3 regions of the Mesorhizobium sp. M0139 genome follow, and region 3 is predicted to be linked to each of the others. Evidence: predicted binding sites of a transcription regulator. Region 3 holds the regulator's gene; each other region holds the start of a gene.

The links. The regulator HrcA, encoded in region 3, represses chaperone genes, less so after heat shock. The targets are predictions, from matches to a motif close to GTTAGCACTCNCNNNNNGNGAGTGCTAAC.
Region 1: the regulator HrcA is predicted to act here: its motif matches at 1,507-1,535, upstream of groES (co-chaperone GroES).
Region 2: the regulator HrcA is predicted to act here: its motif matches at 1,244-1,272, upstream of groES (co-chaperone GroES).

What each region holds. Positions count from the first base shown of each region.
Region 1 is NZ_JAMYTN010000010.1:266,124-269,399, reverse strand. Features, by position in the region: gene groL (chaperonin GroEL) at 1-1,094, opposite strand, end outside; gene groES (co-chaperone GroES) at 1,158-1,454, opposite strand; gene bioZ (3-oxopimeloyl-[acyl-carrier-protein] synthase BioZ) at 1,887-2,870, opposite strand; gene NKJ58_RS19225 (adenosylmethionine--8-amino-7-oxononanoate transaminase) at 2,867-3,276, opposite strand, start outside.
Region 2 is NZ_JAMYTN010000006.1:203,512-206,787, reverse strand. Features, by position in the region: gene NKJ58_RS12575 (hypothetical protein) at 1-267, opposite strand, end outside; gene NKJ58_RS12570 (class I SAM-dependent methyltransferase) at 351-1,148, shown strand; gene groES (co-chaperone GroES) at 1,334-1,630, shown strand; gene groL (chaperonin GroEL) at 1,694-3,276, shown strand, end outside.
Region 3 is NZ_JAMYTN010000016.1:2-3,277, forward strand. Features, by position in the region: gene rph (ribonuclease PH) at 164-880, opposite strand; gene hrcA (heat-inducible transcriptional repressor HrcA) at 1,036-2,121, shown strand; gene NKJ58_RS24680 (hypothetical protein) at 2,158-2,358, shown strand; gene NKJ58_RS24685 (PQQ-dependent sugar dehydrogenase) at 2,468-3,276, shown strand, end outside.

The DNA of each region.
Region 1 (3,276 bases), on a different contig from region 3:
AGCTTCTCCTTGTCGTAGTCCGACGTGGTCTCTTCGATCTGCTGCTTGATCTGGGCAACGCGGCCCTGGATCTCGTCCTTCTTGCCGGCGCCGTCGACAATGGTGGTGTTCTCCTTGGAGATCGACACCTTCTTGGCGCGGCCGAGCATGTTGAGGCCGACATTCTCGAGCTTGATGCCGAGGTCTTCCGAAATGACCTGGCCACCGGTGAGGATGGCGATGTCTTCCAGCATGGCCTTGCGGCGATCACCGAAGCCCGGCGCCTTGACGGCGGCGATCTTCAGGCCACCGCGCAGCTTGTTGACGACCAGCGTGGCCAGAGCCTCGCCTTCGACGTCTTCCGAGATGATGAGCAGCGGCTTGGAGGTCTGCACGACGGCTTCGAGAACCGGCAGCATGGCCTGGAGGTTGGACAGCTTCTTCTCGTGCAGGAGGATGTAGACGTCCTCGAGCTCGGCAACCATCTTGTCGGCGTTGGTGACGAAGTAGGGCGAGAGATAGCCGCGGTCGAACTGCATGCCTTCGACGACTTCCAGCTCGGTCTCGGCGGTCTTGGCTTCTTCAACCGTGATGACGCCTTCATTGCCGACCTTCTGCATCGCTTCGGCGATCATCTTGCCGACCGACTCGTCGCCATTGCCGGCGATCGTGCCGACCTGGGCAACTTCCTCGGAGGTCTTGATCTTCTTGGCAGCGTTGCCGAGAGCCGCGACCACTTCGGTCACGGCCAGGTCGATGCCGCGCTTCAGGTCCATCGGGTTCATGCCGGCGGCAACGGCCTTGTTACCTTCCTGGACGATCGACTGCGCCAGGACGGTCGCGGTCGTGGTGCCATCACCGGCGATGTCGTTGGTCTTCGAAGCAACTTCGCGGATCATCTGCGCGCCCATGTTTTCGAACTTGTCGGAAAGTTCGATTTCCTTGGCGACGGTGACGCCGTCCTTGGTGATGCGCGGTGCGCCGAACGACTTGTCGATGACGACGTTGCGGCCCTTGGGACCGAGGGTCACCTTCACCGCGTCGGCGAGGATGTTGATGCCGTGAAGCATGCGCTCGCGGGCGTCGCGGGAGAATTTTACGTCTTTGGCAGCCATTTTTTAGCTCCTGGCAGGGGCTTGCGATCAAGCCCGAAATTCAGTTGACGGTGAGGCCGATAATCAGCCGATGATGCCCATAATGTCGGATTCCTTCATGATCAGAAGGTCTTCGCCATTGAGCTTGACTTCGGTGCCCGACCACTTGCCGAACAGGATGCGATCGCCGGCCTTGACGTCCAGCGGGACCAGCTTGCCGGCTTCGTCGCGAGCGCCGGAGCCGACGGCGATGATCTCGCCTTCCTGCGGCTTTTCCTTCGCCGTATCCGGGATGATGATCCCGCCGGCGGTCTTGGATTCGGATTCGACCCGGCGTACGACCACGCGGTCATGCAGCGGCCGGAAATTCGACTTTGCCATTTTTGGATTTCCTTGGTGCGGATGTTGAACGGTGCTCCGTTGCCGGAGCATGCCTAGCACTCAGCCGAAGCGAGTGCTAACGCGGCAATGAGATAAGCCGCAGGCTCCTGCTAGTCAAGACGGAAGAGCAAAGAGCAAAGAGAAAAGAGAAGACAGCAAAGAGCAGGCAGCAAAGAGCGTGTAAGCATCGAGCCTTTTATGTGAACAATGTCGGGTATCCGACATATATGGGGCGGCTCACCCTTTGTAATTGAGCTTTATTCAGATGGTACGATTGGTGCAACGGGTGTTGCATTTGAACTCATCCAGAGGCTCGCACGAGTCGTGCTGCGTCAGCTTGGTCATGTCGAGCTTCAGAAGGCCATTTTTTGGCATTGGTTCTGTTGCTCCTATTGCCGTTCATGACCAATCCTGCGCGCGTGAGCCGGCCGGCTAGATTCCAACCACGAGAGCGCCGCCGCTGAGACCCGCACCCGCCGCCGCCAGAAGGATTTTCTCTCCTGGCTGGAATGGCTTCATCTGGTTGGCGAGCGAGAGCGACAGCGGGACCGTCGCGGCCGAAGAGTTGCCGTATTCGGCAATCGTCTTGACAATTGCTTGGTCCGCAATGCCGAGGTTTCTTCCGACCGCGCCGAAAATCCGAGTATTGGCCTGATGCGGCACAAACCGGCCGACATTGTGTGGCCGCACTCCCGCAGTGGCTAGCGCGGCTGTCGAGCAATCGGTCATCATCTCGACGGCCTTTGCGAACACTTGGGGCCCGTCGGTCATCGTCATCCGGGTCTGCCCGAGGTCGAGGTCGCCATGGAACGGCGTGTTGCTTCCTCCTGCGGGAATCTGGATCAGCCCGTAGCGCGAGCCGTCCGAAGCCACCGAGGCACCGAGAATGCCCCGATCAGCATCATCGCACTGACCGATCACCAGGGCGCCGGCGGCATCGGCGAACAAGACTGAGCTCGCGCGCTCGGCTGGATTGATGCGGCGGCTGAGGATGTTGGCGGCGATGACCAGCGCTGGTTTGCCATGCAGGCGGGTGAACCCGTCCGCAAACATGAGCGCATAGATGAAGCCGGCGCAGGCGCCGGTCATATCGACCGCGCCTGCGCGGCCAAGGCCAAGCTTGTGTGCGACCAGCGGCGCGCTTGGCGGCAGAAGATGGTCGGGCGTCGAGGTGGCAAGCAACAGCAGACCGATGTCGTGGCGCGCAATACCGGCGTTCACCAGCGCCATGTCGCCAGCCCGGGTGGCAAGACCCGACAGCGTGTCTTCGTCCGTTGCCCAGAAGCGCGAACGGATTCCGGTACGCCTTTCGATCCAGCCCGGCTCGAGGCCGAGATTGCTCTCGATCTCGGCATTGGCCACCTTGCGCCCAGGCACGTGATGGCCAAGTCCGAGAATGCGCGACGACTTGCTCATGGCCTTGACCCGAAGCGTTCCCCGGCCTCCTCGATGGCGTCATATAGTCGTTCGAGCTCGTCGCCTGCGATGCAATAGGGTGGCAGAAGGTAGAGGACATTGCCGAGCGGGCGCACAAGTAGGCCGCGCTCGAGGAAGAAAGCGCGCAGCTTCGGACCAATCTCGGCGAGATAACCTGCTGAACCGGTTCGCAGGTCGAGCGCCGCGATCGTTCCCGTGGCTCGACAGTCGGCAAAATATGGATTGTCCCGAAAGCGTTGCAGCCCGACGGCCTGCATCACGCTCAAGGCCGTGATCCGCCCGGCCACTGGCTCGTCGCGCCAGATCTCGACATTGGCGAGTGCTGCCGCACAGGCAATCGGATTGGCGGTGTAGGAGCTCGAATGGAAAAACGTCTTCTTCCGGT
Region 2 (3,276 bases), on a different contig from region 3:
GTCGGTCGCACCAAGATTGAGACAAATCGGAAATCCGCGCGCGTAGTCGACATAGTCCGATGGCGTCACTGTCGCGTCGACATGCAGGACGGCAATATCGGCGTTATGACTTGCCGAGGGTCCACGCATGATCTGCACGGAGTGACCGCGCCGTTTCAGCTCCGCCAGGACGTCGAACAGCATGTAGGGGCTGTCCTGGCGCAGCAGGAGGCCCCGCCGGCTCTGGAAGCGGTCAAATTCATGCGTTATGACGGCAATGCGGGCCATGGCCTTTCCATGCATGAGGTAACTCGCAAGGCAACCAACAGCCTGGAAGGAAATATGTCCAGCCTTTCCCCAAACCGTTCCGCATGACTGAGCATTGGGACGCAATTCGCCGTCACTGGCGGCTTCTCGGGTCGCCGCTGTGTCCGCCCCCGGAAGCTGTCGCCGCCTATGAGCGCGAACTTAGCCTGCAATCGGTCGATGTGGTGCTGCTCGGGGTCACGCCGGAGCTTGCCGGCCTCGGAAGGACCATGCTCGCGATCGACGAGTCCACTGCCATGATATCGGGCATCTGGCCGGGCGATACCGCCTCACGCAAGGCGGTGATCGGCAACTGGCTGGAGTTGCCGCTGGGCGACGAAAGCGCCGGGGCGGTGATCGGCGACGGCTGCCTGTCGGCGCTGGACTCCTCGGTTGCACGGCAGGCGCTGCTTGCCGAGATCGCGCGTGTGCTGAAGTCCGGTGGGCGGGCTGCATTGCGCGCCTATGCAAGTCCTCAGGTACAGGATGATCTGCAGGAGGTCCGGGCGCTGACGCTTTCCGGTGGTGTCGCGACCTTCCACGAACTCAAATGGCGCATTGCCATGGCTTGTGCCGGCAGCGATCCCAACCGCGCCATTCCGGTGCGGGCGATCCTCGATGCCTTCGATGCGCTGTTTGCCGACCGGGAGGCCCTTGCCGCCACGACCGGATGGGAGATGCCGGTCATCGGCACCATCGATGTCTATGCGAATTCGCAGACTGTCTACAGTTTCGCCCCGGCGGCGACGCTGGTCGAAGAGGCGAGCCGGTTTTTTGACAGTGTCCGCCTCGCACCGACAGGGGCTTATGGGCTGGCGGAACGATGCCCGCTTCTGGTGCTTGAATCGCCGCGGCGGCGGTAGGGTCTGCCGTCGGATCGCGGCACGGCTCCAATTGGCACAATTGTGCTCACCGTTCGCCTTGACTCTCGAAAGCCACGCGCTTATTTCAGCGCGACGTTAGCACTCTCCCCAGGTGAGTGCTAACGCACATCCGGCACCGCCGGATCGAGGAACAGCTCTCACCGTTCTCATTCGAGGAAGAAAAAATGGCAAAGTCGAAGTTCCGCCCGCTTCATGACCGCGTGGTCGTACGCCGGGTCGAATCCGAATCCAAGACCGCCGGCGGGATCATCATCCCGGATACGGCAAAGGAAAAGCCGCAGGAAGGCGAGATCATCGCTGTCGGCTCCGGCGCTCGCGACGAAGCCGGCAAGCTGGTCCCGCTGGACGTCAAGGCTGGCGACCGCATCCTGTTCGGCAAGTGGTCGGGCACCGAAGTCAAGCTCAATGGCGAAGACCTTCTGATCATGAAGGAATCCGACATTATGGGCATCATCGGCTGATTATCGGCCTCACCGTCAACTAATTTCGGGCTTGATCGCAAGCCCCCTGCCAGGAGCTAAAAAATGGCTGCTAAAGACGTAAAATTCTCCCGCGACGCCCGCGAGCGCATGCTGCGCGGCGTCAACATCCTCGCCGACGCGGTGAAGGTCACGCTCGGCCCCAAGGGCCGCAACGTCGTCATCGACAAGTCGTTCGGCGCACCGCGCATCACCAAGGACGGCGTCACCGTCGCGAAGGAAATCGAGCTTGAAGACAAGTTCGAGAACATGGGCGCGCAGATGGTCCGCGAAGTTGCTTCGAAGACCAACGACATCGCCGGCGACGGCACCACGACCGCGACCGTCCTGGCGCAGTCGATCGTCCAGGAAGGCCACAAGGCGGTTGCCGCCGGCATGAACCCGATGGACCTGAAGCGCGGCATCGACCTGGCCGTGACCGAAGTCGTCGCGGCTCTCGGCAAGGCTGCCAAGAAGATCAAGACCTCCGAGGAAGTTGCCCAGGTCGGCACGATCTCGGCCAATGGCGACGAGTCGGTCGGCGCCATGATCGCCGAAGCGATGCAGAAGGTCGGCAATGAAGGCGTCATCACGGTTGAAGAAGCCAAGACCGCCGAGACCGAGCTGGAAGTCGTCGAAGGCATGCAGTTCGACCGCGGCTATCTCTCGCCGTACTTCGTCACCAACGCCGACAAGATGGTTGCCGAGCTCGAGGACGTCTACATCCTCCTGCACGAGAAGAAGCTCTCCAACCTCCAGGCCATGCTGCCGGTTCTCGAAGCCGTCGTGCAGACCTCCAAGCCGCTGCTCATCATCTCGGAAGACGTCGAAGGCGAGGCCCTGGCCACGCTGGTCGTCAACAAGCTGCGTGGCGGCCTGAAGATCGCCGCCGTCAAGGCGCCGGGCTTCGGTGATCGCCGCAAGGCCATGCTGGAAGACATCGCCATTCTCACCGGTGGCCAGGTCATCTCGGAAGACCTCGGCATCAAGCTCGAGAATGTCGGCCTCAACATGCTCGGCCGCGCCAAGAAGGTGTCGATCTCCAAGGAGAACACCACCATCGTCGACGGCGCAGGCAAGAAGGCCGAGATCCAGGGCCGCGTTGCCCAGATCAAGCAGCAGATCGAAGAGACCACGTCGGACTACGACAAGGAGAAGCTGCAGGAACGTCTGGCGAAGCTCGCCGGCGGCGTTGCGGTGATCCGTGTCGGCGGCGCGACGGAAGTCGAAGTCAAGGAAAAGAAGGACCGCGTCGATGACGCCCTCAACGCGACCCGCGCGGCCGTGGAAGAAGGCATCGTTGCAGGCGGCGGCGTCGCACTGCTGCGCGCTTCGGCCAACATCAAGGTCACCGGCGTCAATGCCGACCAGGCTGCCGGCATCAACATCGTTCGTCGTGCACTGCAGGCTCCGGCCCGTCAGATCGCTTCGAACGCAGGTGCTGAAGCTTCGATCGTTGCCGGCAAGATCCTCGACAACAAGGGCGCGACCTACGGCTACAACGCCCAGACCGGCGAGTATGGCGACATGATCGCCATGGGCATCGTCGACCCGGTCAAGGTCGTTCGCACCGCTCTCCAGGACGCGGCTTCGGTCGCCGGCCTGCTCGTCACCACCGAAGCCATGATCGCGGAGGCCCCCAAGAAGGA
Region 3 (3,276 bases):
CCAAAAACTCCATGCCTTGCGATATCGCTGGCGTGAGCCACCACGAAAGCGCAAGTTTCAGTCCATGCCAAAGCTATCTTAGCGCCTATGCCCTTGCGGGGGAGATGGCCGGCAGGCCAGAGGGGGGTGTGAAGGATCGCCGACGTCATCACGTTAAATTCAATCAGGCCACAGCCATCTGCTGCAAGCTCACCAGCCGCTGAATGCCCTTCTTTGCCAGGCCCATCAGCTCCGCGAACTGCCCTTCCGAGAACGGCTCGCCCTCGGCGGTGCCCTGGATCTCGACGATGCCGCCCTTGCCGGTCATGACGAAATTGGCGTCGGTGCCGGCAGATGAATCCTCGATGTAGTCGAGGTCGATGACCGGCTGGCCGTCATGGATGCCGCAGGAAATTGCCGCGACATGGTCTTTCAGCACCTTGGCAACGCTGGCCATCTGCCGCGCTTCCATCCAGCGCAGGCAATCGTAAAGCGCCACCCAGCCGCCGGTGATCGAGGCCGTGCGGGTGCCGCCATCGGCCTGGATGACGTCGCAGTCGACGGTGATCTGCTGTTCGCCCAGCGCCTGCAGGTCGACAACGGCGCGCAAGGAGCGGCCGATCAGCCGCTGGATTTCCAGCGTGCGGCCGCCTTGCTTGCCGGCCGAGGCTTCACGGCGCATGCGCTCGCCGGTCGAACGCGGCAGCATGCCGTATTCGGCCGTCACCCAGCCCTTGCCGGAATTGCGCATCCAGCCCGGCACCTTTTCCTCCAGGCTCGCCGTGCACAACACATGCGTGTCGCCGAATTTCACCAGGCACGAGCCTTCCGCGTGTTTGGAGACGCCGCGCTCGAAGGAGATGGCGCGCATTTCGTCGGCTTGGCGTTTAGAAGGGCGCATCGAGGCCTCTTTCTGTTCTTTTACGGTTGCGTCGGCGGCTTGTAGACGCATGCAGCCCATGGCGCAAAGGAAAAGGCCGGGCGATCTGGCACAGACGCCGGGTTGCGCGGGGGCGATGGAAGTCTATATCCTTGAGCCGGAGGTTTTTGGCTCGAATGACCAAGGCAGTCACCGAACCCAGTCTGCTGGCGCCCGCGCTGCAATCGCTCGACATGCGTTCGCGCGACATTTTCCGGCGCATCGTCGAATCCTATCTGAAGGACGGTGAGCCTGTGGGATCGCGCAGCCTGTCGCGCATCCTGCCGTCGTCGCTGTCGCCGGCGACCATCCGCAACGTGATGAGCGACCTCGAGCATCTCGGCCTGATCTATGCCCCGCACATCTCGGCCGGGCGCCTGCCGACCCAGACCGGCCTGCGCTTCTTCGTCGATGCCTTCATGGAGCTTGGCGATCTTTCCGACGAGGAACGCCGGGTCATCGAGGCGCAGGTGCGCGCCTCCGGCTCGGGCGCGACGCTGGAACACATGCTGACCGAGGCCAGCCAGATGCTGTCGGGCATGTCGCGCGGCGCCGGCCTGGTGCTCGCCACCAAGAACGAGGTGGCGCTGAAGCACATCGAGTTCATCCAGCTCGAGCCGACCAAGGCGCTGGCGGTGATGGTGTCGCAGAATGGCGATGTCGAGAACCGCGTCGTCGACCTGCCGGCCGGCATCACCGTCTCGCAGCTGCACGAGGCCTCCAACTTCCTCAACTCCCATATCAGGGGCCGCACGCTCGCCGAGGCGCGCATCGAGATCGCCCGCATCAAGGACGAGACCAGGGCAGCGCTGGACACGCTGTCGCAGGATCTGGTCGAGAAAGGCCTGGCGGTGTGGGCCGGCGCCGATAGCGGCCTGCCGGCGCGCCTTATCGTGCGAGGCCGCGCCAATTTGCTCGAAAACGTCACCGCCCAGGCCGATATCGAATTGCTGCGCCACCTGTTCGAGGATCTGGAGACGCAGGACGGGCTGATCCAGCTGCTCGACCTCGCCGAGGACGGCCCCGGCGTGCGGATCTTCATCGGCTCGGAAAACAAGCTGTTCTCGCTCTCCGGCTCGTCGCTGGTCGTGGCGCCTTACCGCGACAAGGACGCCCGCGTCGTCGGCGCGCTCGGCGTCATCGGCCCGACCAGGCTGAATTATGCCCGCATCGTGCCGATGGTCGACTACACGGCCCAATTGATTACCCGGATGTTAAGATAATTCCGAAGCCGGGATCACCGTAAAGGAGGGCGCAGAATGGCGCTTGAATCGTTCAAGGCCCAGATCAGCATGCTGCTCGAAGAAATGGTCAACCAGCCGGAGGACGAGCACGAAATCCAGGAGCAGCTGCGCGAAAAACTGCGCGAAATGCGCGCCATGGGCTTGCCGCTGCCGGAAGATCTCGTCGCATTGGAAAAGCGTCTCGACGACGATCTGGACGTCGAAGAGGAAAGTTGAGCGGTTCTCTCGTCGAATCTGCGCGCGCGCACGCTTCTCTTTTGCGGCGGCTGCACAATATCTCCCTTGTGCATGACGCGCCGACCGGCGCGAGTTCGAGGAGAACAGCATGATCCGGATTGCCGGCTTGGCAGGCCTTGCCCTGCTTCTGGCCACCAGCACCTTCGCCCAGGAGGCCGATCAACCGCTGCTGACCGGCAAGGACGCTTTCGGCGACTGGAAGGCCGACAAGCCAGGTGTGCGCCGGCTGATCAAGCCGGATGATCTGCAAAAGCCCAACATGACCGAATCCGCCTCCAACAGCGCCGGCCTTGGCGATCGGCCCGAGGGCGCGAAGCCCGTCCTGCTGCCTGGGTTTTCGGCCGAACTGGTTGCTTCCGGCATTTCCAATCCGCGGGTCGTGCGCGTGGCGCCGAACGGCGACCTGTTCGTCGCCGACAGCGACGCCAACCAGATCCGCGTCTATCGGCTGGCCAAGGGTAGCGCGAAGCCGGCCGAAGAGGGCATTTTTGCCGACAATCTCAACCAGCCCTATGGCATCGCCTTCTACCCGCCTGGCGACAAGCCGCAATGGGTCTACGTCGCCAACAACGACAGCGTGGTCCGCTACGCCTATCGCGACGGCGACCTTAAAGCCTCTGGCGAACCGGAGACGATTGTCTCCGACATCCCTACCGGCGGCCACTGGACCCGCGATATCTCCTTCTCGCCGGACGGGAAGACGCTGTATCTCTCGGTCGGCTCCGGTTCTAACGTCGCGGAGGGCATGGGGAAGGCACCGAATAGCGGCCTTGACGCCTGGGCAAAATCACAGCCACTCGGCGCCACCTGGGGTTCCGAGGATGGCCGTGCCGACGTGCTGGCCTTCGGCCCCGACGGCAAGAATGGCCGCATCCTCGCTACCGGCCTGCGCAATTG